DNA from 4 places in the Streptomyces sp. NPDC006512 genome. Region 2 is predicted to be linked to each of the others. Evidence: riboswitches for the same ligand, from Rfam matches in the RefSeq annotation. Region 2 holds a riboswitch; each other region holds the start of a gene.

Region 1 (7,501 bases), on a different contig from region 2:
CCACCACCCCGCCGGACACGGGCGCGTCGAGCGCTCGGTGCCCGGCCGCGGCGACGGCCTCGTGGGCGGCCCGCGCGTCGGCCACGTCGATCGTCGAGCAGTCGACGAACAGGGTCCCCGGCCGGGCGGCCGCGAGCAGCCCCTGCTCCCCGTACAGGGCCAGGACGTGACGGCCGGCCGGCAGCATGGTGATCACCACGTCGGCCTCCCGCGCCGCGGCGACGGCCGAGACGGCCGGCTCGACACCCGCCGCCGCGGCCGCGGCCAGCAGGTCCGGGACGAGGTCGAAGCCGAGCACGCGGTGGCCGGCCTTGACCAGGTTGGCGGCCATCGGGCCGCCCATGTGGCCGAGTCCGACGAATGCGACGGTGCTGCTCACCAGGGCACCTCCTGAGACGACGCGGGTGCGGCGAGGCGGAGTTCGCGCTCGCCGAGCGGGGCGAAGAAGCGGTCCACGTCCGCCGGGGCGACCGCCTCCAGCGTGGCGGGGGACCAGTGCGGATCACGGTCCTTGTCGATGACCTGGGCGCGGATCCCCTCGGCCAGGTCGGGGGAGGAGAGCGCGGCGCGCGAGACGCGGTACTCCTGCTCCAGGACCCGTTCCAGCGGCCCGAGCCCGCGGGCCCGGCGCAGCGCGGCGAGGGTGACCTTCACCGCGGTGGGGGACTTCGTCAGCAGCGTGGCGGCCGCGTCCTTCGCGGCGGGGACGCCCGCCGCCAGCCGCTCGACGATCTCCTCGGCGCCGCCGGCGGCGTAGCAGTGGTCGATCCACTCGCGCGCCCCGGCCAGTTCACCCGCCGGCGGCTCCTCCACGTACCGCTCCAGTACGGCGCGTACGGAGTCGCCCGCCAGGTCCCGCGCCAGCGCGGGCAGCGCCGCCGAGGGGACGAAGTGGTCGGCGAGCCCGCACAGCAGGGCGTCCGCGGCGCCCACGGCGGCGCCGGTCAGCGCCAGATGGGTGCCGAGCTCGCCGGGGGCCAGGCCCAGCAGGTAGGTGCCGCCGACGTCGGGGACGAAGCCGATGCCGGTCTCGGGCATCGCGACGCGGGAGCGTTCGGTGACGATCCGTACGCTGCCGTGGGCCGAGACGCCGACGCCGCCGCCCATGACGATGCCGTCCATGAGGGCCACGTACGGTTTGGGGTAGCGGGCGATGCGGGCGTTGAGCCGGTACTCGTCGCGCCAGAAGTCCAGCGAGGCGGTGCCGCCGCTCTTCGCGTCGGCGTGGATCGCCCGGATGTCGCCGCCCGCGCACAGGCCGCGTTCACCCGCTCCCTCGATGACGACGGTCTCGACGGCCGGGTCCCGCTCCCAGGCGGCGAGTGCCGCGTCGATGCGGAGCACCATGGGGTGGGTGAGGGCGTTGAGGGCCTTGGGACGGTTGAGGGTCAGGTACGCGGCGTGCCCCTCGGTGCGCAGGAGGACGTGGTCGTCGTACTCGGGGTGTTGGTCGTTCATCGCATGCTCTCCGTCAGTCCGCGGGCGACGATCACGCGCATGACCTCGTTGGTGCCCTCCAGGATCTGGTGCACCCGCAGGTCGCGGACGATCTTCTCGATGCCGTACTCGGTGAGGTAGCCGTAACCGCCGTGGAGCTGGAGTGCGCGGTCGGCGACCGCGTACCCGGTGTCGGTGGCGAACCGTTTGGCCATCGCGCACAGGCGCGGGGCCAGCGGATCGCCCGCGTCCAGGGCCTCCGCCGCCTGGCGGACCAGCGCACGGGCGGCGGCCAGTTCGGTGGCCATGTCGGCGAGGCGGAACTGGAGCGCCTGCGCGTCGAGGAGCCGGGCGCCGAAGGCCTCGCGGTCGGCGAGGTAGGCCACGCTGCGGTCCAGGGCGCTCTGCGCGCCGCCGAGGGAGCAGGCGGCGATGCCGAGCCGGCCGCCGTTGAGGCCGTTCATCGCGATGCGGAAGCCGTCGCCCTCGCCGCCGAGCCGCCGGTCGGCGGGCAGGCGCACGCCGTCGAGGACCACCTGGCGGGTGGGCTGCGCGTTCCACCCCATCTTGTGCTCGTTGGCCCCGAACGAGACCCCCGGGTCATCGCGTTCGACGACGAAGGCCGAGATCCCGCCCGGCCCGGGAGCCCCGGTGCGGGCCATGACGACGTAGACGCCGGCGGCTCCCGCGCCGGAGATGAACTGCTTCACGCCCGTCAGGACGTAGTGGTCGCCGTCCCGTTCGGCGCGGGTGCGCAGGGCTGCGGCGTCGGAGCCGGCGCCCGGTTCGGTGAGGCAGTAGCTGCCCAGGGTGTCCGCCGAGCAGAGCGCTGGCAGCCACCGCGAGCGCTGGGCGGCGTCCCCGTAGCGGTCGATCATCCAGGCGACCATGTTGTGGATGGAGAGGTAGCCGGCGATGGAAGGGCAGCCCGTCGCGAGGGTCTCGAAGACGAGCACCCCGTCGCTGCGGCTGAGCCCCGAACCGCCGTGCTCCTCACGGACGTAGACGCCGCCGAGGCCGAGGGCCGCGGCCCTGCGGATGACGTCGACGGGGAAGTGCTTGTCCTGGTCCCAGGCGACGGCGTACGGGGCCAGGTGCTCCTGGGCGAAGTCGAGGGTGACCTCGGCGAGGGCGAGCTGGTCCTCGGTGAAGGTGGTCACGGCGCTCATCCCATCGTGGGGATGGTGAAGCTCGCGCCCTCCTTGACCCCGGAGGGCCAGCGCGAGGTGACGGTCTTGGTACGGGTGTAGAAGCGGATCGAGTCCGGCCCGTGCTGGTTGAGGTCGCCGAACCCGGACCGCTTCCAGCCGCCGAAGGTGTGGTACGCCACGGGCACGGGGATCGGGACGTTGACGCCGACCATGCCGGCGCCCACGCGCCGGGTGAAGTCCCGGGCCGTGTCCCCGTCGCGGGTGAAGATGGCCACGCCGTTGCCGTACGGGTGCTCGGTGGGCAGGCGCAGGGCCTCCTCGTAGTCGGCGGCCCGTACGACGCTCAGCACCGGGCCGAAGATCTCCTCGCGGTAGATCCGCATGCGCGGGGAGACCCGGTCGAAGAGGGAGGCGCCGGCGAAGAAGCCGTTCTCGTGCCCCGCGAGGGTGAACCCGCGTCCGTCGACGACGAGTTCGGCGCCCTCCGCCTCCCCGATGCCGACGTAGCGGTTCACCCGGTCGAGGGCGTCCCGGCTGACCAGCGGTCCGAAGTCGGCGTCGGGATCGTCCGAGCGGCCGATGCGCAGGGTCGCGATCCGCTCCCTCAGCTTCGCCACGAGCGCGTCCGCGGTCTCCTCGCCGACGGGCACGGCCACGGCGATGGCCATGCAGCGCTCGCCGGCGGAGCCGTACCCGGCGCCGATCAGGGCGTCGACGGCCTGGTCGAGGTCCGCGTCCGGCATCACGATCATGTGGTTCTTGGCGCCGCCGAAGCACTGGGCCCGCTTGCCGTGGGCGGCGGCGGTCGCGTAGATGTGCGCCGCGATCGGGGTCGATCCGACGAAGCCGAGGGCCTGGACCCGCGGGTCCTCCAGCAGGGTGTCGACGGCCTCCTTGCCCCCGTTGACCACGTTGAGCACGCCCGGCGGCAGGCCCGCCTCCAGGAACAGCTCCGCGAGGCGCAGCGGCACGGAGGGGTCCCGCTCGGAGGGCTTGAGGACGAAGGAGTTGCCGCAGGCCAGGGCGGGCGCGGCCTGCCACAGGGGGATCATGGCGGGGAAGTTGAAGGGGGTGATCCCGGCGACGACGCCCAGCGGCGCGCGCAGGGAGTGCACGTCGATGCCCGTCCCGGCGTTGTCGGTGAACTCGCCCTTGAGCAGGTGCGGGATGCCGGCGGCGAACTCGACCACCTCCAGGCCGCGTTGCAGGTCACCGTGGGCGTCGGCGACGGTCTTGCCGTGCTCGGCGGACAACAGCCGTGCCAGGGAATCCCGTTCGCCCTCCACCAGCTGGAGGAAACGCAGCATGACGCGGGCGCGCCGCTGGGGGTTCCACTGCCCCCAGTCGGCCTGGGCCGCCTCGGCGTCCGCGATGGCGGCCTCGGTGTCGGCGCGCCCGGCGAGCGGGACGCGGGCCTGGACGGAGCCGGTGCTGGGGTCGTACACGTCGGCGTGGAGGCCGGACGTTCCGGTGACGTGCTTGCCGCCGATGAAGTGGGTGAGTTCGCGGACCATGGGTGCCTGCTCTCGTCAGGTGCGGATCCGGGGATGGCACGGCGGACCGGCGGCCGCGCCCGGTCGGGCGCGTCGCTGGGGAAGGCCGTGGGACTACGAACGCGCGAAGGAGGTGTGCGCGCGCTCCGCCGGATCACCAGGGTCGTGGGTACAAACCGGTGCCATGCGTGTCTTCTCCATCCTCGTGGACAACACGGAACGTTCCGCGGCCGGTATCCTGACTCCCGGATCCCCGCGTGCCACCCGCCTTCCCGACAGCCCTCGTCAGTGGCGTTGGACGGCAGCACACTCCCCGGTCACAGTGGCGGGACCGTGCCGGTTTTTCACCGGCTTCCCTGCACCGCGGACCTTATGGGCACGAACATATAGTTGGACGTCCTAGTAAGTCCACCCCCGCCGGCCGCGCGCCTACAGTCGGTCCATGCGCATCGTCTCCCTCCTCCCCGCGGCCACGGACATCGTCGCGGACCTCGGTCTCGCCCCCGACCTGGTCGGACGCACCCACGAATGCGACTGGCCGGCCGGGGCGGTCGCCTCCGTACCGGTCGTCACGCGGGCCGAATGGGCGGCGGACGAACTCAGCAGCCGGGAGATCTCCGACGCCGTCGGCGGGGCCGCCCACTCCGGCTCCTCGCTCTACACCCTCGACACCGGGGCGCTCGCGGCCCTCGCGCCGGACGTCGTCCTCACCCAGGACCTGTGCGACGTCTGCGCCGTGTCCTACGCGGGCGTCTCCCGCGCCGTGCGCGTCCTCGACGCCGGACCGCGCGTCCTGAGCCTGGAGCCGCGCACCCTCGACGACGTACTGGACTGCCTGGTCACGGTCGGGGAGCTGCTCGGCGTACGGGAGCGGGCCGAGCGGCGCCGGGAGGAACTGCGGGCGCGGCTCGACGGGGTGCGGCGGCTGACCGCGGGCCGCGCCCGGCCCCGCGTGGTGACCGTCGAATGGCTCGACCCGCTCTGGCCCGCCGGCCACTGGGTCCCCGAGCAGATCTCCTGCGCGGGAGGCGAACCGCTCCTCGCCGCCCCGGGCGAGCACACCACGCCGATGACCTGGGACGCCGTCCGCGCGGCCCGCCCCGACGTCGTCCTGGTCATGCCGTGCGGCTTCCCTCCCGAACGCACCCTGCGGGAGCGCGAGTTGCTGACCTCCCTGCCCGGCTGGGAGGAACTGCCCGCCGTACGGGCCGGGGAGGTCTGGGTCCTGGACGGGCCCGCCTACTTCAACCGCCCCGGCCCGCGCGTGGTCCGCGGCGCCGAAGTCCTCGCCCACGTCCTGCACTCCGTACGGGCGGGGGAGCCGGTCACCCCGGCCGAGGCGCGGCGCCTGGACTGACCGGCCGGCCCCCGCTCAGCCACGCCCCGGCCCGGCGGGAGCGCCCGTGACCGGGTACGGGACGAAGGTGCTGCTGTTCTCGTCCACCGCCAGGGCCCGGCCCAGCGGCGGCACGGCCCGCTGCGGGCAGTCCAGCCGCTCACAGAGCCGGCACCCCATTCCGATCGGCGTCGCGGCCGCGGCGTTCCCGAGGTCGAGGCCGTCGGCGTACACGAGCCGCGACGCGTGCCGGATCTCGCAGCCGAGGCCGATGGCGAAGGTCTTCCCCGGCTCGCCCCAGCCGCCGCGGTGGCGGGTGACGGCCCGGGCGGTCCACAGGTGCCGCTGCCCGTCGGGCATGGCCGCCACCTGCACGTGGATCCGGCCGGGCGCGGCGAAGGCCTCGTACACGTTCCACAGCGGGCAGGTGCCGCCCGCGCGGGAGAAATGGAAGCCGGTCGCGGACTGCCGCTTGGACATGTTCCCCGCCCGGTCCACGCGCACGAAGGAGAAGGGCACCCCGCGCAGCCTGGGACGTTGCAGGGTGCTCAGGCGGTGGCAGACCGTCTCGTAGCCGAGACCGAAATGGTCGGTGAGCCGCTCGATGTCGTACCGGAACTCCTCGGCGGCGGTATGGAAGGCCGTGTACGGAAGGATCAGCGCGGCCGCGAAGTAGTTGGCGATGCCGATCCGCGCCAGAGCGTGCACGGGGGAGCCGGCCGGGAAGTCCTCGGCCGCCAGCCGGTCCAGCTCGTCGCCGTACTCGATCAGCCCCAGCTGGGTCGCCATCCGGAAGGCCTGCTGTCCCGGCCGGAGCCGGTTCGACAGGTGCAGGACGCGCCCGGCGGCGTCGTAGTGGTGCAGCCGGTCGCAGTCCGCGGCGATCCTCACCCCGTGCCGGCCGGCGAGCCGGCGCGTCAGCGCGTGGACGACGTCCCCCGGGCGGATCCCGATCTCGCGGGCCAGCGCCTCGGCCGCGAGGTCGGCGTCGTGGAGGTAGTTCTGCCGCCGGTAGAAGAACTCGCGGATCTCCTCGTGGGGCGACCGCGGCGCGTCGGCCACCACGTCGCGGCCGTCGGCCGCGTCGGCGAGGCGCTCCGCCAGGAGCTGGCCGCGCCGCCCCAGGTCCAGCAGCACCGCGGCCACCGCCGGCATCCGCGTGGCCAGCTCCGCCAGGTCGGAGGAGGACACCCGGGCCTCGGCGACCTCCCCGGCCAGGGCCTCGCGCAGGTCCGCGACCAGCCGGCTCGTGTCCCGCTCGGAGAAGAAGCCCGGATCCACCCCGAAGGCCTCGGTGAGCCGCAGCAGCACCGGAACGGTCAGCGGGCGCGAGTCGTGCTCCATCTGGTTGAGGTAGCTCGGCGAGATGGCGAGCACCCTGGCCAGGTCGGCCTGGGTCATCCGCCGCTCCTCGCGCAGCCGCCGCAGCCGCGCCCCCGCGTACGTCTTGCCCACCGTGCTCCCCCTCGCCCCGCATGCCCTCGACGTACGCGTCACCCTATGCGGAACCGCGCCCGCCGAGGCATTGGCAAACATGGCAAAACCGCCTCCGAAGATTCGCAAAGCTTGGCAGACGTACCTCCTTGATGGCACCCAGTGCCAGTGCCAGAGTCAGTCCTGCGGCCCGCCGGAACCGGTAGCCGGGATGGACCAAGGACCCCCGAATCACGCCCTGATGTCGAGGATCACCGCAGTCCCCTCCCGTAGACCGGCAGCATTGCTCAGCTCCTTCCCACGGGCGGGTTCGGCGGCCGCACCCCCTTCTCAGGCACAGAGTGCCAAGGGCCGGACCGGAGTCCGGGCCCTTGGCAAGACAAGCGACGGATGGAAACGGTGACGGTCATGGCAGAGGCGAACACGACGGCGGCGGCCGAGCAGCTGGAGCAGCGGTGGGCCGACGACCCGCGCTGGGCGGGCATCGAGCGGACCTACACCGCACAGGACGTGGTCCGGCTCTCCGGCAGCGTCCGCGAGGAGCACACCCTCGCCCGGCGCGGAGCCGAGCGCCTGTGGCGGCAGCTCCACGAGCGGGACTACGTCCACGCGCTGGGCGCCCTGACCGGCGGCCAGGCCGTCCAGCAGGT
Region 2 (7,501 bases):
GCCGCATCGCGGACGAGGTCGGCGCGTACCTGATGGTCGACATGGCGCACTTCGCCGGTCTGGTCGCCGCCGGTCTGCACCCGAACCCGGTGCCGCACGCCCACGTCGTCACCACCACCACGCACAAGACCCTCGGCGGTCCGCGCGGCGGTGTCATCCTGTCGACGCAGGAGCTGGCCAAGAAGATCAACTCCGCGGTCTTCCCGGGCCAGCAGGGCGGTCCGCTGGAGCACGTGATCGCGGCCAAGGCCGTCTCCTTCAAGGTCGCGGCCTCGCCCGAGTTCAAGGAGCGCCAGGAGCGCACCCTGGAGGGTGCGAAGATCCTCGCCGCCCGCCTGGTCCAGGACGACGTCAAGGCCGTGGGCGTGGACGTCCTCACCGGCGGCACCGACGTGCACCTGGTCCTGGTGGACCTGCGCAACTCGGAGCTCGACGGCCAGCAGGCCGAGGACCGCCTCCACGAGGTCGGCATCACGGTCAACCGGAACGCCATCCCGAACGACCCGCGGCCGCCGATGGTGACCTCGGGCCTGCGGATCGGCACGCCGGCGCTGGCCACCCGCGGTTTCGACGCCGAGGCCTTCACCGAGGTCGCCGAGATCATCGCGCAGGCCCTGAAGCCGGCCTACGACGCCGAGGACCTGAAGGCGCGCGTCTCGGCGCTCGCCGCGAAGTTCCCGCTGTACCCGACGCTGTAGCGAGCGGGCAGGGCCCGGCCGTGTTCTCCACAGGGCCGGGCCCTTTTCATGACCACTGTCCCCGGCGGATGCCGGACTCGGTCCCTTCGCGTCTTCCGCCGCGCCAAGCCCGGCCCGCCCCGCCCCTTCCGGCCGCCCGCCGCGAGGGTCCTCCGCCCCCTGACCTGTCCTGGCTCGGCTCCGCCGGCTTCGGCGGCCGCGGCACCATCCCGGGCGGGCGAACATCGCCCTGGTGGCCGCCATGGCCCTCGTCACGTACTCCTGGGCCGTGCGGGCCGGCGTCAGGGCCCACCGGGCGGGCCTGCCGGGGCCCGGACCCCGTGCTGGACCCGGTGCCGGCCGGCGCCGGCGGCCGGTCCCGGGAACCGGAGCGCGAGCTGACTCACGCCTGACCGCCACGTCCGGCAGCAGAACCGTTCATCTCCACGCGTTACGCTCGTCTGCCGGACGAAAACAGCAGATCCGCCCCTTTGATCACCACCCCTCTTGATCACCACCCCTTCCGATCAAAGACCGCTCCACCTCCTGCCCCCTCCCACCCCACGAGCAGACAAGGGAGTCCGCCAGTGGCCATCTCCGTCTTCGACCTCTTCTCCATCGGCATCGGCCCGTCCTCCTCCCACACGGTCGGCCCGATGCGCGCGGCGCGCATGTTCGTCACGCGGCTGAAGAAGGACGGCGTCCTCGCCCAGACCGCCTCCGTCCGCGCGGAGCTCTTCGGCTCCCTCGGCGCGACCGGCCACGGCCACGGCACGCCCAAGGCGGTCCTGCTGGGGCTGGAGGGGCACTCCCCCCGCACGGTGAACGTCGAGACCGCCGACGCCGAGGTCGAGCGCATCCGCCAGAGCGGCCGCCTGCGGCTGCTGGGAGCGGAGATAGGCGATGGCCACGAGATCGCCTTCGACGAACCGAACCAGCTGATCCTCCACCGCCGCCGCTCGCTGCCGTACCACGCCAACGGCATGACGCTCTTCGCGTACGACGAGTCCGGCACCCCGCTCCTGGAGAAGACCTACTACTCGGTCGGCGGCGGGTTCGTCGTCGACGAGGACGCGGTCGGCGAGGACCGGATCAAGCTCGACGACACCGTGCTGAAGTACCCCTTCCGCTCGGGCGACGAGATGCTGCGCCTGGCCAACGAGACCGGCCTGTCGATCTCCTCCCTGATGCTGGAGAACGAGAAGGCCTGGCGCACCGAGGAGGAGATCCGCGAGGGCCTCCTGGAGATCTGGCGGGTCATGCAGGCCTGCGTCTCGCGCGGCATGTCCCGCGAGGGCATCCTCCCGGGCGGCCTGCGGGTCAAGCGCCGGGCCGCCTCCACGGCGCGCCAGCTGCGCACCGAGGGCGACCCGATGATGCACCGCAGCGAGTGGACCACCATCTACGCGATGGCGGTCAACGAGGAGAACGCGGCCGGCGGGCGCGTGGTGACCGCCCCGACCAACGGCGCGGCCGGGGTGCTGCCCGCGGTCCTGCACTACTACATGAACTTCGTGCCGGGCGCGGACGAGGACGGCGTGGTGCGCTTCCTCCTCTCGGCGGGCGCGATCGGCATGCTCTTCAAGGAGAACGCCTCGATCTCGGGCGCCGAGGTCGGCTGCCAGGGCGAGGTCGGCTCGGCCTGCTCGATGGCTGCCGGCGCCCTCGCCGAGGTCCTGGGCGGCACCCCGGAGCAGGTCGAGAACGCCGCCGAGATCGGCATGGAGCACAACCTCGGGCTGACCTGCGACCCGGTCGGCGGCCTGGTGCAGATCCCGTGCATCGAGCGCAACGGCATGGCCGCCGTGAAGGCCGTCACCGCCGCGAAGATGGCGATGCGCGGCGACGGCAGCCACAAGGTGTCCCTCGACAAGGTCATCAAGACCATGAAGGAGACCGGCGCCGACATGAAGGTCAAGTACAAGGAGACCGCCCGCGGCGGCCTCGCGGTCAACGTCATCGAGTGCTGACCGGCGGCGCCCGGAGGTGACCCGGGAGCGGTGACGGAGCGGCCCGCTGCCGTGGCCGCCGCGTGGCCCGTCGCCGCGGCGCCGTCGAGCCCGTCCTCCTCGCGGAGGGCGGGCTCTTGCGCGTGCGGGCCCCGGGGGCGGGGCAGGGGCGTCACCGTAGGCCGCTACGATCTCGCGTACCGGCGAGGGGGGAAGCGTGGAGACGGTGCACTGGGCTTCAAGTCCGCAGGCCTCGGGGTCATTTGAGGGCCACAACCCGATCGCGCTGCTGGTGATCGTCCTGGTCGGACTGGTCACCGCCGCCGCCCTGCTGGGCTACGCGGCCGGTGCGCGATCGCCCCGGCGCAGGATCGCCGCCGCGTGCGGGGCGGGCGCCGTCGGCCTCTACGTGTGGGGGACGCTGCCGCTGCTGTTCCTCGACGAGAGCGCCACCTTCGACGCCTGCCTGAAGACGGTGGGCCGGGAGCGGATGGCCCGCGTGGACGAGTACCGGGCGACGTACGTGCCGCTGGGGCTGGAATGCCACGTGCGCGACGACCACCGCAGCCACGCCACCGCCGTCCCCCCGTACGTCAACCCCGGCGTGGCCGTGCTGCTGCTCGGAGCCCTCGGCGCCGGGGTCTCCGCGCTGATCGGCGTACGGGTGCCCCCGGGCCCCGAAGACGGGCCGAGCGGCCCGTCCGGGTCGGGACCTTCGGCGCCCGGCCGCGCCGGGGACGTGGGCTAGCGTGCCGGAAGGGACCGGGAACACCCCGCACGAGAGGAAGGCGCACCCGATGGACACCGCCGTCACCGAACACCGCGTCCTGCCGCTCCGGCTGGAGGCGTCCCCCGCGCCGGTCGCCCTCCAGGGGGTGTTCGTGTACCGCACGGGCCGCCCCTACGAGCTGGCCGTCGACTTCCGCGGCGCGGGGGTCCACCTGGCCCGCTGGGTGTTCTCCCGGGAGCTGCTGCTCGACGGGGAGGTCACGGCCACCGGCGAGGGCGACATACAGGTGTGGCCCCGCTGGGAGGGTTCGGAGCCGCGGGTCTTCCTCGCCTTCAGCAACGGCCTCCAGAGCTGCGTGGTCTCCGCCCGGGCCAAGGACGTCCGCGAGCTGTGCCGCCGGATGACCGCCCTGGTGCCGCGCGGGCAGGAGCGGCGCCACTACGACCTCGACGCCGAACTGAGCGCCCTGCTGGCCCACTGACGGGCCCCGGAGCCCCCCCTGCCGCACCCGCCTGCCGGTCTTCCCGGAAAACGGCCCGCGGGCCGTGCAACCATGCGCCCCCGGGCGGTGTCCTACCCGGTGACACCCTTGTCCCCGTCTCTGAAGAATCGGGGGGACGTCATGCGTCACCTGCATCGTCCGAGCCGTCGGCGGATCGTGGCCCTGGCCACGGGTGCGCTGCTCACCGCCGGGCTCGCGCTCGCCGGTCCGGCCACCGCCGCCGCCTCCTCCACGTCGGCCACCACCACCCAGACTCCGCTCGTCGTGAACGCCCGCTGGGGCGGGCACTGCACCTTCGACCGGATCGTGATCGACCTCCAGGGGTACGTACCCGAGGTCAACGTCAGCCCCGTCTCCAAGCTGGTCTACGACGGGTCCGGCAAGCCGGTCCCGCTGGCCGGCAAGTACTTCCTGGAGATCCGTCTGCACCCCGCCGCCGGACACGACGACGCGGGTCAGAACGTCTACAAGGGCCCCAAGCTCCAGAAGATCTACCTCAGCAAGCTCAAGGGCCTCGCCATGACCGGCGACTACGAGGGCTACGTGACCTTCGGCGCCGCCTTCGACACCCGGCCGGCCTACGGCGTCACCGTCCTGCACAACCCGGAGCGGGTCGTGGTGGACGTCTCGCACCCCAACACGTGCTGACCTGACCGGCACGCCGTCCGGGGGCCCGGGGTGTCGCACACCCCGGGCCCCCGGCGTCGTGCCGCCGGATCCCGGACGGACGGGGTACGGGGATCAGCGGTGTTCGGGGTTGGGGAAGTCGAAGCGGCAGCCCGCGTCCCACAGGGAGCGCTGGTTGCCGTGTGCGGGGACGCCGCCCGCGCGCTTGAGGAGCGCGGCCAGGTGCATGAGGTTCCAGGACATGAAGGCCGTGTTGCGGTTGGTGAAGTCGTTCTCCGGGCCGCCCGAGCCGGGGTCCAGGTAGGAGGGTCCCGGGCCGGCTTCGCCGATCCAGCCGGCGTCGGCCTGCGGGGGGACCGTGTAGCCGAGGTGCTGGAGGCTGTAGAGGACGTTCATGGCGCAGTGCTTGACGCCGTCCTCGTTGCCGGTGATCAGCGCTCCGCCGACGCGCCCGTAGTAGGCGTACTGGCCCTTTTCGTTGAGGATCGAGGAGCAGGCGTAGAGCCTCTCGATGACCTGCTTCATGACGGAGCTGTTGTCGCCGAGCCAGATCGGGCCGCAGAGCACGAGGATGTCGGCGTCCATGATCTGGCTGTAGAGGACCGGCCACTGGTCGGTCTCCCAGCCGTGCTCGGTCATGTCCGGCCAGACACCGGTGGCGATGTCGTGGTCGACGGCCCGGATCAGTGAGGTCCGGGCGCCGGCGGCCTCCATGACGGCGCGGCTCCTGGCGATCAGCCCCTCGGTGTTGCTGGGTTCGGGCGAGCGCTTGAGCGTGCAGTTCACGTAGACGGCGGAGAGGTCGGAGTAGGCGGGAGCGCCGGAGGAGGTGTCAGCCACGCCCCCCACGCTGACCGGCCGGGGCCCGGACCGCCATCGGACCGCACCCTTCCGGGGCACCGCCGGACGGCCTCCGGTCACCCCCGCGCACGGGGGCGGGTTGTTACCGGTCGGCGCGGACGACTACTGTCAGCGGGCCTTGGTGTTCGGGAAACCGGTGGGAAACCGGTGCGGCCCTCGCCACTGTGATCGGGAAGTCCGGCTCCACTCCTGCGGGAAGCCACTGGGTTCCGCGCGGGAGACCGCACGGCCCCGGGAAGGCGGAGCCAGGGCATCAGTACCCGTGAGCCAGGAGACCGGCCGGGGCGCGTCGTCCATCCACGAGGTGCTGGAGAGGTCTCTCTACTCATGCATATAGCCGAGGGGTTCCTTCCCCCTTTGCACGCGGTCGCCTGGGGCGCCGCGTCCGCTCCCTTCGTCGTCCACGGTGTCCGCGCCCTCACCCGCGAGGTGAAGGCCAAGCCGGAGAGCACCCTGCTGCTCGGAGCGTCCGGAGCGTTCACTTTCGTCCTGTCCGCCCTGAAGATCCCTTCGGTGACGGGCAGTTGTTCACACCCCACCGGCACCGGACTGGGGGCCATCCTCTTCCGGCCGCCGATCATGGCGGTGCTCGGCACGATCACCCTGCTGTTCCAGGCCCTGCTGCTGGCGCACGGCGGACTCACCACCCTCGGCGCCAACGTCTTCTCGATGGCCGTCGCCGGCCCGTGGGCGGGCTACGGGGTCTACCGGCTGCTGAAGAAGTTCGACGTGCCGCTGATGGTGACGGTCTTCTTCGGCGCCTTCTTCGCCGACCTGATCACCTACTGCGTGACCTCCGTCCAGCTGGCGCTGGCCTTCCCGGACCCGGGCAGCGGTTTCGTCGGCGCGCTGGAGAAGTTCGCGGGCATCTTCGCCCTCACCCAGATCCCGCTCGCGGTCAGCGAGGGCCTGCTCACCGTGCTCGTGGTGCGGCTGCTCATGCAGTCCAGCAAGTCCGACCTGGTGCGCCTCGGCGTCGCCAAGCTCACCGGGACGAAGACGAAGCAGGAGGCGGCGCTCTGATGACCAGGAACGCGAAGATCAACACGCTGCTGCTGCTCCTGGTGGCGGCGCTGGCCGTGCTCCCGCTCGCGCTGGGACTCGGCGAGGGCAAGGAGGAGCCGTTCGCGGGCGCCGACGCGCAGGCGGAGGCGGCCATCACCGAGCTGAAGCCGGACTACGAGCCCTGGTTCTCCCCGCTGTACGAACCCCCGTCGGGCGAGATCGAGTCGGCCCTGTTCGCCCTCCAGGCGGCACTCGGCGCGGGCGTCCTCGCCTATTACTTCGGCGTGCGCAAGGGCCGCCGCCAGGGCGCCGCGCTCGCCGCCGCGGCCGGTACCGCCGACCCCGCCGGCACGGACCCGGGGGCCGGCCCGGCTCCGGCGTCCGCGACCGGCGCGGAGCGCTAGCGCGGTGCTGCCGATCGACGTCGCGGCGCACAGCAGCCGCTGGCGCCGCCGCCATCCACTGGAGAAGGCCCTGCTGGGACTGGGCCTGACGGTCACCGCCGTGTGCCTGCCGCCCTGGCCCGGCGGGCCGCTGGTCGCCGCGGCGACCCTGGCGGTGCTGCTCGGCCCCGCCGGGGTGGCCGGGCGGCAGCTGTGGCGGGCCTTCCGGGTCCCGCTCGGCTTCTGCTGCACCGGGGCGCTGCCGCTGCTGGTGTCCCTGGGCGGCCCGGGCGGATTCGTCTCGCTGGCCCCCGACGGGCCCCGGCACGCCGGGGAACTGCTGCTGCGCACCTCGGCGGCCTCGCTGGGCGTGCTCCTGTTCGCCTTCACCACCCCGGTGTCGGACGTACTGCCCCGGCTGGTACGGGCCGGGGTGCCGGCGCCCGTCGTCGACGTGGCCCTGGTCATGTACCGGATCGGGTTCCTGCTGCTGGACGCCACGGCCCAGGTCCGCCGGGCCCAGGCGGCCCGCCTCGGGCACACGAACCGGGCCGCGGTGTGGCGTTCGCTGGCCGGGCTCGCGGCGACCTCGTTCGTCCGGGCCTTCGACCGCGCCGGGCGGCTCCAGGAGGGGCTCGCCGGGCGCGGCTACGACGGCACCCTGCGCGTGCTCGTCCCCGAAGCCACCCTGTCCTGGCGGTTCCTCACGGCGTCCGCCGCCCTGCTGATCTCCCTGGTCGGCGTGACCCTCGTACTGAAGGAGCTGT
Region 3 (7,501 bases), on a different contig from region 2:
TCACCCAGACGGTGATCTCCTTGGCCGCGCCACCCGATGCGTCGGTCTTCGCCTTGTCGTCGGCACCGTCGCCACACGCCGCGAGGCCGATAACCATGCCCGCGACTCCGACCGCCGCGATGAGCTTGCGCTTCACGCCACCCTCCTCAGGGATGCTGCCTGCAACTTCCCTCGCCCACCGCGGTGACGTACCAAGTACTGCCCGTGGGGCCGGGATCCGATCCATATTGGTTTAGACCAGTACCCGGAGCTTGGCCTAGACCTTTAGGGGTGTCAAGGGTCTAATGAGCGGGTGCTCGGTCCGTTACCGGACCGACACCTGGGGGAGGGAGGAGGCCTGTCCTCCCACCCGTGTCACGATGTGACCGCACATATCGGAGGAGCCGGTGACGGCAGCGAAACTGGAGTCGGGAAGGCGGGCGTCGATGTCCACCGAAGGGGCGACCACGGAGCCGGAGGGCGGGCCGGCCACTCGGACGGCGCGCGTGCCCAAGTACTACCGACTCAAGCGGCACTTGCTCGACATGACCGAAACACTCCCCCCCGGCACGCCGGTCCCGCCGGAGCGCACGCTCGCGGCCGAGTTCGACACCTCCCGGACCACCGTCCGGCAGGCCCTGCAAGAGCTCGTCGTCGAGGGCCGGCTGGAACGGATCCAGGGCAAGGGGACCTTCGTCGCCAAGCCCAAGGTCTCCCAGCCCCTGCAACTCTCCTCGTACACGGAGGACATGCGGGCCCAGGGCCTGGAGCCGACGTCCCAGCTGCTCGACATCGGCTACGTGACGGCCGACGACACCCTCGCCGGGCTGCTCAAGATCTCCACCGGCGGCCGGGTCCTGCGCATCGAACGGCTGCGCCTGGCCAGCGGCGAACCGATGGCCATCGAGACCACGCACCTGTCGGCCAAGCGCTTCCCCGCGCTGCGCCGTTCGCTGGTCAAGTACACCTCCCTCTACACCGCCCTCGCCGAGGTGTACGACGTCCGTCTCGCCGAGGCCGAGGAGACCATCGAGACCTCCCTGGCCACGCCGAGGGAGGCCGGACTGCTCGGCACCGACGTCGGGCTGCCGATGCTGATGCTCTCGCGGCACTCGCTCGACGCCGACGGCGAACCGGTCGAATGGGTACGTTCGGTGTATCGCGGCGACCGTTACAAGTTCGTTGCCCGTCTCCAGAGGCCCGCATTGTGACGGCCGGTTGACTCCCGTTTGATCCTCAGTGGACGCTCGTACCGCTATGCGGACGGGGGCTTACGTCCAGCGGTCAAGCCCCCGTAGATTCCCTGCGCTTACGCAGCTGATCAACGAGGGGACGAGGATCATGCCGGAACCGGAAGCAACGGGGACATACCGGACTCCATCACCGGAGGGCGCGGCGGGTCCGGGTGACGGACCCGGCTCGCCCTCCCGGCCGGGCGGCCTCACTCCGCAGTCGATCGCCGTGTGGGCGCTCGTGGCCCTCATCGGGGCCATCGGCTGGGGCGTGCTCGCACTGTCGCGGGGCGAGGAGATCTCGGCCGCCTGGCTGCTCGCCGCCGCGCTGGGCTCGTACGCCATCGGATACCGCTTCTACGCCCGCTTCATCTCGCACCGTGTCCTGAAGGTGGACAAGACGCGGGCGACCCCCGCCGAACGGCTCGACAACGGTGTCGACTTCCATCCCACCGACCGCCGGGTGCTCTTCGGCCACCACTTCGCCGCCGTCGCCGGCGCGGGCCCGCTCGTCGGACCGGTGCTCGCCGCGCAGATGGGCTACCTGCCGGGCACCATCTGGATCGTCGCGGGCGTCATCTTCGCCGGCGCCGTGCAGGACATGGTGACCCTGTTCTTCTCCACCCGGCGCGACGGCCGCTCGCTCGGCCAGATGGCCCGGGACGAGATAGGGCCCGTGGGCGGAGCCGCCGCCCTGGTCGCCGTGTTCGCCATCATGATCATCCTGCTGGCGGTGCTGGCCCTCGTCATCGTCAACGCCCTGGCGCACTCGCCGTGGGGCGTCTTCTCCATCGGCATGACCATCCCGATCGCCCTCTTCATGGGCGTCTACCTGCGCGTGCTGCGGCCGGGACGGGTCACCGAGGTCTCGGCCATCGGCGTCGCCCTGCTGCTGCTCGCCATCGTCGCGGGCGGCTGGGTCGCCGAGTCCTCCTGGGCGGACACCTTCACCCTGGAGAAGGAGACGCTGGTCGTCTGGATGATCGTGTACGGCTTCATCGCGTCGGTGCTGCCGGTGTGGCTGCTGCTCGCGCCCCGCGACTACCTGTCCACCTTCATGAAGGTCGGCACGATCGCGCTGATGGCGGTGGGCGTCGTCATCGCGATGCCGACCCTCCAGATGCCCTCGGTCACCGACTTCGCGGCGCGCGGCGACGGGCCGGTCTTCGCCGGCTCGATGTTCCCGTTCGTCTTCATCACCATCGCGTGCGGGGCCCTGTCCGGCTTCCACTCGCTGGTCTCCTCGGGCACCACCCCGAAGATGATCCAGAAGGAGACGCAGGTCCGGGTCATCGGCTACGGCGCGATGCTCACCGAGTCCTTCGTCGCCATCATGGCCGTGATCGCCGCCTGCATCATCGAGCCCGGCCTCTTCTTCGCCGTGAACTCCCCCGCCGGGGTCATCGGCACCACGGTCGACACCGCTTCCGCGGCCGTCACCAACTTCGGCTTCGCCATCAGCCCGGACGCCCTCGCGCAGGCCGCGAAGGACGTGGAGGAGAGCAGCCTGCTCTCCCGTACGGGCGGAGCGCCGACGTTCGCACTCGGAATGTCGGAGATCTTCTCGGCCGTCATCGGTGGCACCGCCATGAAGGCCTTCTGGTACCACTTCGCCATCATGTTCGAGGCCTTGTTCATCCTGACGACGGTCGACGCGGGCACCCGCGTGGGCCGGTTCATGCTCCAGGACACCCTCGGCAACGTGCACAAGTCCTTCAAGGACGTCAGCTGGAAGCCGGGCGTGTGGCTGGCGAGCGCCATAGTGGTCGGCGGCTGGGGCTACTTCCTGTGGGTCGGCGTCAAGGACCCGCTGGGCGGCATCAACCAGCTGTTCCCGCTGTTCGGCATCGCGAACCAGCTGCTCGCGGCAGTGGCCCTGGCGGTCTGCACGACGCTGCTCGTGAAGTCGGGCCGGCTCAAGTGGGCCTGGGTCACCGGGGTTCCGCTGGCGTGGGACGTGGCCGTCACCCTCACCGCCAGCTACCAGAAGATCTTCTCCGAGGACGTGAAGGTCGGCTTCTTCGCCCAGCGCGACAAGTACCAGGCGGGCATCGACGCCGACAAGGTCCTGCCGCCCGCCAAGACCATGGGCGACATGCACACCGTCGTCACCAACGCCACGGTCGACGGGGTGCTGTCGGTGCTGTTCGCGGTCCTGATCGTCATCGTGCTGGTGGACGCGGCCCGGACCTGCTTCAAGGCCATCGCCCACCCCGAGACGGTGCGCCTGTCCGAGGTCCCGTGGACCGAGTCGAAGATCGTAGCCCCGGCCGGGCTGATCGCCACGCCCGAGGAGAAGGCCGAACTCGCGGCGGCCGGCCTCGACGCGGGCGGCGGCCGGGCCAAGACCCCCGTCGCATGAGCGGCACGAGCGCCGCGCGCGCGGTGAGCGGGGTCCGGGGCGCGCTGTCGAAGGCCCGGTTCTACGTACGGGAGTTCTCCGGCGAGGCCGCGTACGACCGCTACGTGGCCCACGCCCGCGCCCACGACCCGCACGCCGAGGTCATGACCCGGCGCGCCTTCGAGCGGGCCCGCACCGACGCCCGCGAGGCGGATCCCCGGGAGGGCTTCCGCTGCTGCTGAGCGGCACGCGCGAGGGCCCCGCCGGCCTCGTCCGGCGGGGCCCTCGCGCGTGCCCGGCACCGGACCGCCGGGATCCGGGCGTCCGCCCGCGGCCGTCGCGCACACTCGACGCATGGACATCGTGATCAGGGCGGCGCAGCCCGCCGAATACGAAGAGCTGGGCGGGATCACCGCGCGGGCCTACCTGGAGGACGGGCTCCTCGAAGCCAACACCGACGACACGTACGAGCGGACGCTTCGGGACGTCGCGGGCCGGGCCGGATCCGGCGAGGTGCTCGTCGCCGTACTGGACGGACGCCTGCTGGGCGGTGTGACGTTCGCCCCTCCGGGCAGCCCCCTCGCCGACATCGCGGGCCCCGGCGAGGCCGAGTTCCGGATGCTCGCCGTGGCCGCCGCCGGCCGGGGCAAGGGCGCCGGCGAAGCACTCGTACGGGCCTGCGCCGACCGCGCCAGGGCCCTGCCGGGAGTGTCCCGGCTGGTGCTCTCCACCCAGCCGGGCAGCCCCGCCGCGCACCGGATCTACGAGCGCCTGGGCTTCGTGCGCACCCCGGAACGGGACTGGTCCCCGGTCCCCTCGGTGCCCCTGCTCACCTACGCCTTGGAGCTGTACGCACCCGAGCAGTAGCCACGCCGACACAACATGTGGGGGCTACCGCAACGGGCCGCCCCCACATGTATGCTCATGGCTGCTGTCGTCGCAGGGGAATCCGGTGCGAATCCGGAACTGTCCCGCAACGGTATGAAGTGCACCCATTGGTGCGTCCGGAAGTCCGAGGACCTGCCGACAGCGCGCCCGGCTCAACCGAACCGGGTGCCGATACGTCCGGGCCTCGCGGTTGGGCCGGTGGACGCCACGCGGCGCACGTACCGCCTGCCCTGTCCGGGCCGGTCCGTGGGCTTCCCGCGTGCGCCCGCTCGCCCCGCCCCGTCGAAGACCGGGCCGAGCGAGGGAGAGCTCCCCCCGTGACCATCGCGCCTGCCGCACCGCGCGCCGAGTCCGCCCAGTCCGACACCGAGGCTGCGCTCACGCCCGAGGGCCCGGGGACCGCACTGCTGCGTACCCTCACCGAGCTGACGGCCGACCTCCCCGACACCGACCCCGGCCGGGTCGCCGCCGCCGCCCTGCGCGGCCGCAGCTCCGTCGCCGACGAGGCCGAACTGCGCGGGCTGGCCACCGAGGCCGCGGCCGGTCTGATCTCCGAGGACCCGGCGTACTCCCGCCTCGCCGCCCGGCTGCTGACGCTGGCCGTCCGCGACGAGGCCGCGGGCCAGGGCTCCACGTCCTTCTCGGCGTCCGTCGCCGTCGGCCACCGCGAGGGGCTCATCGCCGACCGCACGGCCGAGTTCGTCACGACCCACGCGGCCCGCCTGGACGCGCTGGTCGAGCACACCCTCGCCGAGGGCGCCGACGACCGCTTCGGGTTCTTCGGCCTGCGCACCCTGCACAGCCGCTACCTGCTGCGCCACCCGATCACCCGTCAGGTCATCGAGACCCCGCAGTACTTCATGCTGCGCGTGGCCTGCGGCCTGGCCGAGAACGACACCGTCCAGGCCGTCGAGGAAGTGGCCTCGCTCTACCGGCTGATGAGCCGCCTCGACTACCTGCCGTCGTCCCCCACGCTCTTCAACTCCGGTACCCGGCACCCGCAGATGTCCTCCTGCTACCTGCTGGACTCCCCGCTGGACGAGCTGGACTCGATCTACGACCGCTACCACCAGGTCGCGCGCCTGTCCAAGCACGCCGGCGGCATCGGCCTCTCGTACTCCCGCATCCGCGCCCGGGGTTCCCTGATCCGCGGCACCAACGGCCACTCCAACGGCATCGTCCCGTTCCTGAAGACCCTCGACGCCTCCGTCGCCGCGGTCAACCAGGGCGGCCGCCGCAAGGGTGCCGCCGCCGTCTACCTGGAGACCTGGCACGCGGACATCGAGGAGTTCCTGGAGCTCCGCGACAACACCGGTGAGGACCAGCGCCGTACGCACAACCTGAACCTCGCCCACTGGGTGCCGGACGAGTTCATGCGGCGCGTGAACTCCGACGGGCAGTGGTCGCTGTTCTCACCGGCCGACGTCCCCGAGCTCGTGGACCTGTGGGGCGACGAGTTCGACGCCGCCTACCGCAAGGCCGAGGCGGACGGCCTGGCCCGCAAGACCATGCCCGCGCGTGACCTGTACGGCCGGATGATGCGCACCCTCGCGCAGACCGGCCAGGGCTGGATGACCTTCAAGGACGCCTCCAACCGCACGGCGAACCAGACCGCCGAGCCGGGCTCGGTCGTCCACTCCTCCAACCTGTGCACCGAGATCATCGAGGTCACCGACGACGGCGAGACGGCCGTCTGCAACCTCGGCTCGGTCAACATGGGCGCCTTCGTCGTGGACGGGGACATCGACTGGGAGCGGCTGGACGAGACCGTCCGTACGGCCGTGACCTTCCTCGACCGCGTGGTGGACATCAACTTCTACCCGACCGAGCAGGCCGGGCGTTCCAACGCCCGCTGGCGTCCGGTCGGCCTGGGCGCGATGGGTCTGCAGGACGTCTTCTTCAAGCTGAAGGTGCCCTTCGACTCCCCCGAGGCGCGGGCGCTGTCCACGAAGCTCTCCGAGCGGATCATGCTGGCCGCGTACGAGGCCTCCTGCGACCTCGCCGAGCGCAGCGGTCCGCTGCCGGCCTGGGACAAGACCCGTACCGCCCGCGGTGTCCTGCACCCGGACCACTACGACGTCGAGCTGAACTGGCCGGAGCGCTGGGACGCCCTGCGCGCCCGCGTCGCGAAGACCGGCATGCGCAACTCCCTGCTCCTGGCCATCGCGCCGACGGCGACGATCGCCTCGATCGCGGGCGTCTACGAGTGCATCGAGCCGCAGGTCTCCAACCTCTTCAAGCGCGAGACCCTCAGCGGTGAGTTCCTCCAGGTCAACGCGTACCTGGTGGAGGAGCTGAAGCAGCTCGGCGTGTGGGACGCGCAGACCCGCGAGGCGCTGCGCGAGTCCAGCGGTTCCGTGCAGGGCTTCGGCTGGATCCCGGCCGAGGTGCGCGAGCTGTACCGCACGGCGTGGGAGATCCCGCAGCGCGGCCTGATCGACATGGCGGCGGCCCGTACGCCGTTCCTCGACCAGTCCCAGTCGCTGAACCTGTTCCTGGAGACGCCGACCATCGGCAAGCTCAGCTCGATGTACTCGTACGCCTGGAAGCAGGGCCTGAAGACCACGTACTACCTGCGTTCGCGCCCGGCGACGAAGATCGCCCGTGCGGCGCAGGCCGCCGCCCCGGCGGCGCTCCCGCAGGCGGTGGCCGACGCGGAGGCGCTCGCCTGCTCCCTTGAGAACCCCGAATCGTGCGAGGCCTGCCAGTAATGAGCTCCAACGACAACAAGAACCTCCTGGACCCGGGCTTCGAGCTCACGCTGCGCCCGATGCGCTACCCGGACTTCTACGAGCGGTACCGGGACGCGATCAAGAACACCTGGACCGTCGAGGAGGTCGACCTCCACTCGGACGTCGCGGACCTCGCGAAGCTGACGCCCGGTGAGCAGCACATGATCGGCCGGCTGGTCGCGTTCTTCGCGACGGGCGACTCGATCGTGTCGAACAACCTGGTCCTGACGCTGTACAAGCACATCAACTCCCCGGAGGCGCGCCTGTACCTGTCGCGCCAGCTGTTCGAGGAGGCCGTGCACGTCCAGTTCTACCTGACGCTGCTGGAC
Region 4 (7,501 bases), on a different contig from region 2:
AGATCCTCAGGGAACGCCGCCGACGCTCGGGCCACCTCGCCGGCGGCACCCCGCTCGACTTCCCGCTCGCCACCCGCGCCGTCCGCGACGACCCCCACTGGCGGGTCGCGCCGCCCGCACCCGGCCTCACCGACCGCAGGGTCGAGATCACCGGCCCCCCGGAGCGCCGCATGGCGGTCAACGCCCTGAACTCCGGCGCCCGCGTCTGGATGGCCGACTTCGAGGACGCCACCGCCCCGACCTGGGACAACGTCATCGGCGGTCAGCTCAACCTGCTCGACGCCATCGAACGCCGCATCGACTTCACCACCCCCGAGGGCAAGGAGTACCGCCTCGGCGACGACCTCGCCACCATCATGGTCCGCCCGCGCGGCTGGCACCTGACGGAGGAGCACCTGGAGATCGACGGCCGCCCCGTCCCCGCCTCCCTCGTGGACTTCGGCCTGTACTTCTTCCACTGCGCCCAGCGGCAGATCGACGCCGGACACGGCCCGTACTTCTACCTCCCCAAGCTGGAGAACCGGTACGAGGCCCGCCTCTGGAACGACATCTTCTGCTTCGCCCAGGAGCTGTTGGGCATCCCGCGCGGCACCGTCCGGGCCACCGTCCTCATCGAGACGATCACCGCCGCCTTCGAGATGGAGGAGATCCTCCACGAGCTGCGCGAGCACAGCGCCGGCCTCAACGCGGGCCGCTGGGACTACCTGTTCAGCCTCATCAAGACCTTCGGCCACCGCACCGACTTCCAGCTGCCCGACCGCGCCAAGGTCACCATGACCGCCCCGTTCCTGCGCGCCTACACCGAACTCCTCGTCCGCACCTGCCACAAGCGCGGCGCCCACGCGATCGGCGGCATGGCCGCCCACGTCCCCGGCCGGGACCCAGGAGCCGACGACGCCGCCCTCGCCAAGGTCCGCCTCGACAAGGAGCGGGAGGCCGAGGACGGCTTCGACGGCTCCTGGGTCGCCCACCCCGGCCTCGTCCCCGTCTGCCGCCAGGTCTTCGACGGCGTCCTCGGGGACCGGCCGGACCAGCGCGAGCGCACCCGCGAGGACGTCGAGGTCACCGCCGCCGACCTGCTGTCCGTCCGCAGGACCGCCGCCCCGCCCACCCACGAGGGAGTCCGCTCCAACATCGCCGTGTGCCTGCGCTACTTCGACGCCTGGCTGCGCGGCAGCGGAGCCGTCGCCCTGGGCGGGCTGATGGAGGACGCCGCCACCGCCGAGATCGCCCGCGTCCAGATCTGGCAGTGGATCCGCCACGAACGCGTGGACCGGGCCACCGTGACCGACCTCCTGGACGCCGAATGCGCCGCCCTGGAGGCCGAGGACCCGCGGGCCCGCGCCCTCGAAGCCAGGGAGGTCTTCGTGGACACCGCACTGTCGGTGCGGCTGCCCGCCTTCTTCACCCCCGAGGCCTACACGCGCCACCTGGTCCGCCGCGTCACCGCGGGGGTGACCGCGTGAGCGCCCCCGCACGCCCGGCCGGCATCCGGCGCGTCGGAGTCGTCGGCGGCGGCCAGATGGGCGCCGGCATCGCCGAGGTGTGCGCCCGCGCCGGACTCGACACCGTCGTCGCCGAAGCGGACGCCGCCGCGGCCCGGGCCGCCCGCGAACGCGTCGCCGTCTCCCTGGAACGCGCCGTCCAGCGGGGCAAGCTCGACCGGATCTCCGCCGAGGACGCCCTCGCCCGGCTCGTCTTCACCGGAGACCTGGAGGACCTCGCCGACCGGCAGCTCGTCATCGAAGCGGTCACCGAGAACCCCGAGGCCAAGACCGAGGTGTTCACCCGCCTCGACAAGACCGTCGAGGACCCCGGGGCGATCCTCGCCACCAACACCTCCGCGATCCCCGTCATGCGGCTGGGGATGGCCACCGGCCGCGCCGACCGGGTGGTCGGCCTGCACTTCTTCAACCCGGTACCCGTCCTGCCCCTCGTGGAGGTCGTGACCTCCCTCCACACCTCGCAGGACACCCTCACCCGCGTCGAGGACTTCGCCCGCGACACTCTCGGCAAGACCACCGTCCGCTCCCAGGACCGGGCCGGCTTCGTCGTCAACGCCCTCCTGGTCCCCTACCTCCTCTCGGCCATCCGGATGGCCGAATCCGGGTACGCGAGCCCGGCCGACGTCGACGCCGGCATGGAACTCGGCTGCGCCCACCCGATGGGACCGCTCAAACTCGCCGACCTCATCGGCCTGGACACCGTCGCGGCCATCGCCGACTCGCTCTACGAGGAGTTCAAGGAACCCCTGTACGCCCCGCCCCCACTGCTCCAGCGGATGGTGCAGGCAGGGCTGCTGGGCCGCAAGAGCGGCCGCGGGTTCCACACCTACGGCCGGGGCTGAGGGGCCCCGGCACGTTCCCCGGGCAGAGGGTGCGCCGGGGACGCGGGAGTGCGGCGCGGGTACGGCGAGTGGTGTCGCCGCACCCGCGCCGCATCTCATTTCCCCGTCCGGCATGTGGACGGTTGGACCGGTTCTCGACCGGGTCCGCCTACGCTGGCGTCCGCAGCTGGTTCGCCCCGTCCGCCAGACGGGATGCGTCGTAAGAGGGAACCCGGTGGGAATCCGGGACTGCCCCGCAGCGGTGAGCGGGAACGACCGCCGTCATACGCACTGGGACCGGAACCGGTCCTGGGAAGCGACGGCCAGTAGGTGCCCGCCGGGAGACCGGCAGGCGTGCCCGCGAGTCCGAAGACCTGCCCGTTGCCCGTGCGCGAACGACCGCGCACGGTTTCCCGGTGACCTCGTGGGCGGGTCGGCGTGCACCTCAGGCGGATCCTCCCCGTCGCGTACCCCGTCGTACGCGGTCCCGGCGGTCCGCCCGTTCCGGCACCCCTTCGCACCCTCGGACCGTCACCGGGTCCATGGAGACACGCTCGCGAAGGAGAGTTCCGTGACCACCGAATCCGCAGCCGCGGCAGTACGGGCCACCGTGTACGGCTACCCCCGCCAGGGCCGCAACCGCGAACTGAAGAAGGCCGTCGAGGGCTACTGGAAGGGCCGGGTCAGCGCCGACGCCCTCCGGGAGACCGCCCGCGACCTGCGCCGCACCAACTGGGCCCAGCTGGCCGACGCCGGCATCACCGAGGTTCCGACCGGCGACTTCTCGTACTACGACCACGTCCTGGACACCACGGTCATGGTCGGCGCGATCCCCGCCCGCCACCGGGCGGCCGTCGAAACCGACGCCCTCGACGGGTACTTCGCGATGGCGCGCGGCACGCAGGACGTGGCCCCGCTGGAAATGACCAAGTGGTTCGACACCAACTACCACTACCTGGTCCCCGAACTCGGCCCCGACACCGTCTTCACGGCCGACTCCGCCCAGCAGGTCGCCGCGCTCCGCGAAGCCCTTGCCCTCGGCCACACCGCCCGCCCGGTCCTGGTCGGCCCGGTCACCTACCTGCTGCTCGCCAAGCCCGCCCCCGGCGTGGCCGACGACTTCGAACCGCTCACCCTCCTGGACCGGCTGCTGCCCGTCTACGCCCGGGTACTGGCCGACCTCAAGGCGGCCGGCGCCGCATGGGTCCAGCTCGACGAACCCGCCCTGGTCCAGGACCGCACCCCCGCCGAACTGAACGCCGCCGCCCGCACCTACCGGGAGCTCGGCGCGCTCACCGAACGCCCCAAGCTCCTCGTCGCCACCTACTTCGACCGGCTCGGCGACGCCCTGCCCGTCCTGGCGAAGGCGCCCGTCGAGGGCCTCGCCCTCGACTTCACCGACGCCGCCGACGCCAACCTCCGCGACCTCGCCGCCGTCGGCGGCCTGCCCGGCAAGCGCCTGGTTGCGGGCGTCGTCAACGGCCGCAACATCTGGATCAACGACCACCAGAAGTCGCTGGCCACCCTCGGCACCCTCCTCGGCCTCGCCGGCTCCGTCGACGTCGCCGCGTCCTGCTCCCTGCTCCACGTCCCGCTCGACGCCACCGCCGAACGCGACATCGACCCGCAGATCCGGCGCTGGCTCGCCTTCGCCCGCCAGAAGACCACCGAGATCACCACCCTCGCCCGCGGCCTCGCCCAGGGCCCCGGAGCGATCACCGCCGAACTCGCCGCCAACCAGGCCGACCTCGCCTCCCGCGCCACCTCCCCGATCACCCACGATCCGGCCGTCCGCGCCCGCACCGCCGCGATCACCGACGCCGACGGCCGCCGGGCCCAGCCCTACGCCGAACGCGCCGCCGCCCAGCGCGCCCACCTGCGCCTGCCGCTGCTGCCCACCACCACCATCGGATCCTTCCCGCAGACCGACGAACTGCGCGTGGCCCGCGCCGACCTGCGCGCCGGACGCGTCGACACCGCCGGGTACGAGGAGCGCATCAAGGCCGAGATCCGCGAGGTCATCGCCTTCCAGGAGAAGACGGGCATCGACGTCCTGGTGCACGGCGAGCCCGAACGCAACGACATGGTCCAGTACTTCGCGGAACGGCTCACCGGCTACCTCGCCACCCAGCACGGCTGGGTGCAGTCCTACGGCACCCGCTACGTGCGCCCGCCGGTCCTCGCCGGGGACATCTCCCGCCCCGAACCGATGACCGTCCGCTGGACGGCGTACGCCCAGCAGCAGACCGCCAAGCCCGTCAAGGGCATGCTCACCGGCCCCGTCACCATGCTCGCCTGGTCGTTCGTCCGTGACGACCAGCCGCTCGGCGAGACCGCCCGCCAGGTCGGACTGGCCCTGCGCGACGAGGTGGCCGACCTCGAAGCGGCCGGGACCTCCGTCATCCAGGTCGACGAGCCCGCCCTGCGCGAAACCCTGCCGCTGCGGGCCGACGGCCACGCCGACTACCTCGCCTGGGCCACCGAGTCCTTCCGCCTCACCACCAGCGGCGTCCGTCCCGACACCCAGATCCACACGCACATGTGCTACGCCGAGTTCGGCGACGTCCTCCAGGCCATCGACGACCTCGACGCCGACGTCATCAGCCTGGAGGCGGCCCGCTCCCACATGCAGGTCGCCGGCGAACTCGCCACCGCCGGCTACCCCCGCGAGGTCGGACCCGGCGTCTGGGACATCCACTCCCCGCGCGTCCCCTCGGCCGCCGAGGCGGCCGCGCTGCTGCGCAAGGGGCTGGAGGCCATCCCGGCCGAGCGGCTCTGGGTCAACCCCGACTGCGGCCTGAAGACCCGCGGCTGGACCGAGACCCGCACCTCCCTGGAACACCTGGTGGCGGCGGCCCGCGAGGTCCGCACCGAGACCGCCGCGACCGCCTGATCCGCCCGCTCCGATCCGGCTGATCCGCCCGCCGGCCGGAACGGCCCTTCCCGGCCGTTCCGGCCCCCTCGCGCGCGGCCCCGGCGCCGGGGGCGCCGGTCCGGGGGGCGCCGTAAGACTTCCGTCATCATGCCCGCCCTGTCGGCGCGGGCCCCGGCACCGTTGAATGGCGGGAGACGGAACACGAGGAAAGGCAGCACCCGGTGGCCATGAAGAAGCGGCGCACGACACTGATCGCGGCGGTACTGGTCGCCGCCACTGCCGCGCTGGGCGCGGGCCTGTACTGGTTCCAGCCGTGGAAGCTGTGGCAGGACGACACCGTCCGCGAAGCCCTGCCGGCCGTCGCGGCCGCCGCGCCCTCCCCGGCCCCCCGGGGTTCCGCGCCGTCCTCGCCCGCCGGCCCCCGCACGGTCGCCGAAGGCGCCCTGATCAGTCACGAGCACGCCACCACGGGCACGGCCAGGATCATCCGCCTCCCCGACGGCACCCACACCCTGCGCCTGGAGGGCCTGGAGACGAGCAACGGCCCCGACCTGCGGGTCTGGATCACGGACGCGCCGGTGAAGGAGGGGGTGGCGGGCTGGCGCGTCTTCGACGACGGGAAACACTTCAGCCTCGGCAAGCTCAAGGGCAACAAGGGCGACCAGAACTACGAGATCCCCGCCGGAGTGAACCCGGCCGAGTACACCAGCGTCACCATCTGGTGCGACCGCTTCGACGTCTCCTTCGGCGCGGCCCCCCTCGCCGCCGTGTGACCGCGCCCTGACCGCTCCGGCGGGGGCGGCTCAGCCCAGACCGCGAGCCGCCTCACGGTGGACGTGCACCGACCGCTCCAGGTCCTGGACGAGCTGCGCGGCGGAGGGCATCCGGTGCACCTCGTCCCGCAGCCGCCCGGCCGCCTCGCGGTAGGACGGGTTCCCGAGGAGTTCCCCGACGGCGCCGGCGATGTTCCCGGTGGTGTTGTCCGCGGGCAGGATCTGCACGCCCGCCCCGTACGCGGAGATGCGCGCGCCGTGATCCTCCAGGCCCGGCATGTTGGGGACGAAGACCTGGGGAATGCCGTACGCCAGGCAGGTCAGGGTGATGTTCCCGCCCGCGTGATGGACCATCAGGTCACAGGTGGGGGCGAGGACGTCCACGGGGAGCCACCCGGCGCGGCTGCCCGCCGGGAGGAGGGGCTCCAGCTTGGCCGCCACGTCGTCCGGGGTCGCCACGAGCAGCTCGACGTCCAGGGAACCGACCTTCTCGACGAGGCCGCTCAGGGAGTCGAAGTCGTCGTCCGGCGTGACCCGGCTGCCCGCGCTGACGAGCACGCGGGGGCGGCTGTCCTTGGCGTACATCCAGGGCTCCAGCGGCAGTTGCGTGCTGCACGCGATGTGGCGCAACGACAGGGCCGGGGGCGCCGTGGCGGGCCGCACGCTCGACGGCATGACGCTGATGGAGAAGTCCGGGGCGGGCGGCGCCTGGAGACCGAGCGCTTCGAGCTCCGGCGCGAGTTCCGACACCGCGGCGAGGTCGACGGACAGGGGTTCGCCGATGTCGGTCGCGAAGCGGACCCAGGGCACGCCCGCGTGGTGGGCCGCGAGGGGGCCCGCGTACGCGAGGACGTTCGAGACGACCAGGTCCGGCTGCCACCGGTCCACGAGCTCCAGCAGCCCGGGGAGGGAACTCGCCGCCAGCCGGCCGAACATCCGGCCGATGGCGATGTTGCGCTCCGGGCCGTCCGCGGGCGTCTGGACCAGGTTGCCCTGACGGTCGTAGCGACAGTCCTGGATGGTGCTCCGGGTCACGGAAACGGCGGGGATGCCTGAGTTGATGATGGCCGACATGGTGACTTCCGGGCCCGTCATGATGACCTCGTGGCCCGCGTTGCGCGCCGCCTGGGCCAACGGGATGTCGGGGAAAATGGTTCCGGCGCCGTTACCGCCTACAAAGAGAATCTTCATGTACCGAGGTTCGATCAGGAAGCTCGAGCCCGGCTAGAAGGAATCCTGATGTCCCGCCATTCGATCAGGAGACCGGCGGCCCGTACCTTTCTCAGGCTCGGGGCGGCGCGGTCCTTGTCGGAAATGAGCGGAGGCTCGGTGTACCCCCACGGGACCGCCAGTTCCGGATCCAGCGGGTCGATGTCGATCTGGGTACCGGGCACGTAGGTGCTGTCCACGGCGTAGCTGGTGCAGGCCTCCTCGCTGAGGGCGAGGAAGCCGTGCCCGACGCCTTCGGGGACGTACACCGACGTTCCGGAGGCGGCGTCGAGCACGGTGCTGTGCCAGCGGCCGAAC

Evidence for each region. Region 2 has a riboswitch for cobalamin ahead of ABZZ17_RS23755 (energy-coupling factor ABC transporter permease). Riboswitches for the same ligand answer to the same signal wherever they lie in the genome.
Region 1: linked by a shared signal. The riboswitch ahead of ABZZ17_RS18120 (CoA-acylating methylmalonate-semialdehyde dehydrogenase) and the one ahead of ABZZ17_RS23755 (energy-coupling factor ABC transporter permease) in region 2 are both predicted to bind cobalamin.
Region 3: linked by a shared signal. The riboswitch ahead of ABZZ17_RS11285 (ribonucleoside-diphosphate reductase subunit alpha) and the one ahead of ABZZ17_RS23755 (energy-coupling factor ABC transporter permease) in region 2 are both predicted to bind cobalamin.
Region 4: linked by a shared signal. The riboswitch ahead of metE (5-methyltetrahydropteroyltriglutamate--homocysteine S-methyltransferase) and the one ahead of ABZZ17_RS23755 (energy-coupling factor ABC transporter permease) in region 2 are both predicted to bind cobalamin.

What each region holds. Positions count from the first base shown of each region.
Region 1 covers NZ_JBEXPG010000023.1:93,573-101,073, reverse strand. The annotation lists gene mmsB (3-hydroxyisobutyrate dehydrogenase) at 1-379, opposite strand, end outside; gene ABZZ17_RS18130 (enoyl-CoA hydratase/isomerase family protein) at 376-1,458, opposite strand; gene ABZZ17_RS18125 (acyl-CoA dehydrogenase family protein) at 1,455-2,606, opposite strand; gene ABZZ17_RS18120 (CoA-acylating methylmalonate-semialdehyde dehydrogenase) at 2,603-4,102, opposite strand; cobalamin riboswitch at 4,292-4,469, opposite strand; gene ABZZ17_RS18115 (cobalamin-binding protein) at 4,524-5,438, shown strand; gene ABZZ17_RS18110 (short-chain fatty acyl-CoA regulator family protein) at 5,454-6,872, opposite strand; gene aceA (isocitrate lyase) at 7,260-7,501, shown strand, end outside.
Region 2 covers NZ_JBEXPG010000034.1:83,471-90,971, forward strand. The annotation lists gene glyA (serine hydroxymethyltransferase) at 1-698, shown strand, start outside; gene ABZZ17_RS23730 (L-serine ammonia-lyase) at 1,265-2,647, shown strand; gene ABZZ17_RS23735 (hypothetical protein) at 2,844-3,374, shown strand; gene ABZZ17_RS23740 (SsgA family sporulation/cell division regulator) at 3,424-3,837, shown strand; gene ABZZ17_RS23745 (hypothetical protein) at 3,979-4,506, shown strand; gene ABZZ17_RS23750 (flavodoxin family protein) at 4,600-5,325, opposite strand; cobalamin riboswitch at 5,449-5,645, shown strand; gene ABZZ17_RS23755 (energy-coupling factor ABC transporter permease) at 5,674-6,369, shown strand; gene ABZZ17_RS23760 (energy-coupling factor ABC transporter substrate-binding protein) at 6,369-6,755, shown strand; gene cbiQ (cobalt ECF transporter T component CbiQ) at 6,760-7,501, shown strand, end outside.
Region 3 covers NZ_JBEXPG010000012.1:27,541-35,041, forward strand. The annotation lists gene ABZZ17_RS11260 (extracellular solute-binding protein) at 1-136, opposite strand, end outside; gene ABZZ17_RS11265 (GntR family transcriptional regulator) at 426-1,190, shown strand; gene ABZZ17_RS11270 (carbon starvation CstA family protein) at 1,321-3,573, shown strand; gene ABZZ17_RS11275 (YbdD/YjiX family protein) at 3,570-3,794, shown strand; gene ABZZ17_RS11280 (GNAT family protein) at 3,907-4,419, shown strand; cobalamin riboswitch at 4,461-4,595, shown strand; gene ABZZ17_RS11285 (ribonucleoside-diphosphate reductase subunit alpha) at 4,758-7,151, shown strand; gene ABZZ17_RS11290 (ribonucleotide-diphosphate reductase subunit beta) at 7,151-7,501, shown strand, end outside.
Region 4 covers NZ_JBEXPG010000023.1:84,748-92,248, reverse strand. The annotation lists gene aceB (malate synthase A) at 1-1,466, shown strand, start outside; gene ABZZ17_RS18095 (3-hydroxybutyryl-CoA dehydrogenase) at 1,463-2,347, shown strand; cobalamin riboswitch at 2,498-2,723, shown strand; gene metE (5-methyltetrahydropteroyltriglutamate--homocysteine S-methyltransferase) at 2,898-5,219, shown strand; gene ABZZ17_RS18085 (DM13 domain-containing protein) at 5,429-5,974, shown strand; gene ABZZ17_RS18080 (nucleotide disphospho-sugar-binding domain-containing protein) at 6,005-7,165, opposite strand; gene ABZZ17_RS18075 (dTDP-4-dehydrorhamnose 3,5-epimerase family protein) at 7,180-7,501, opposite strand, start outside.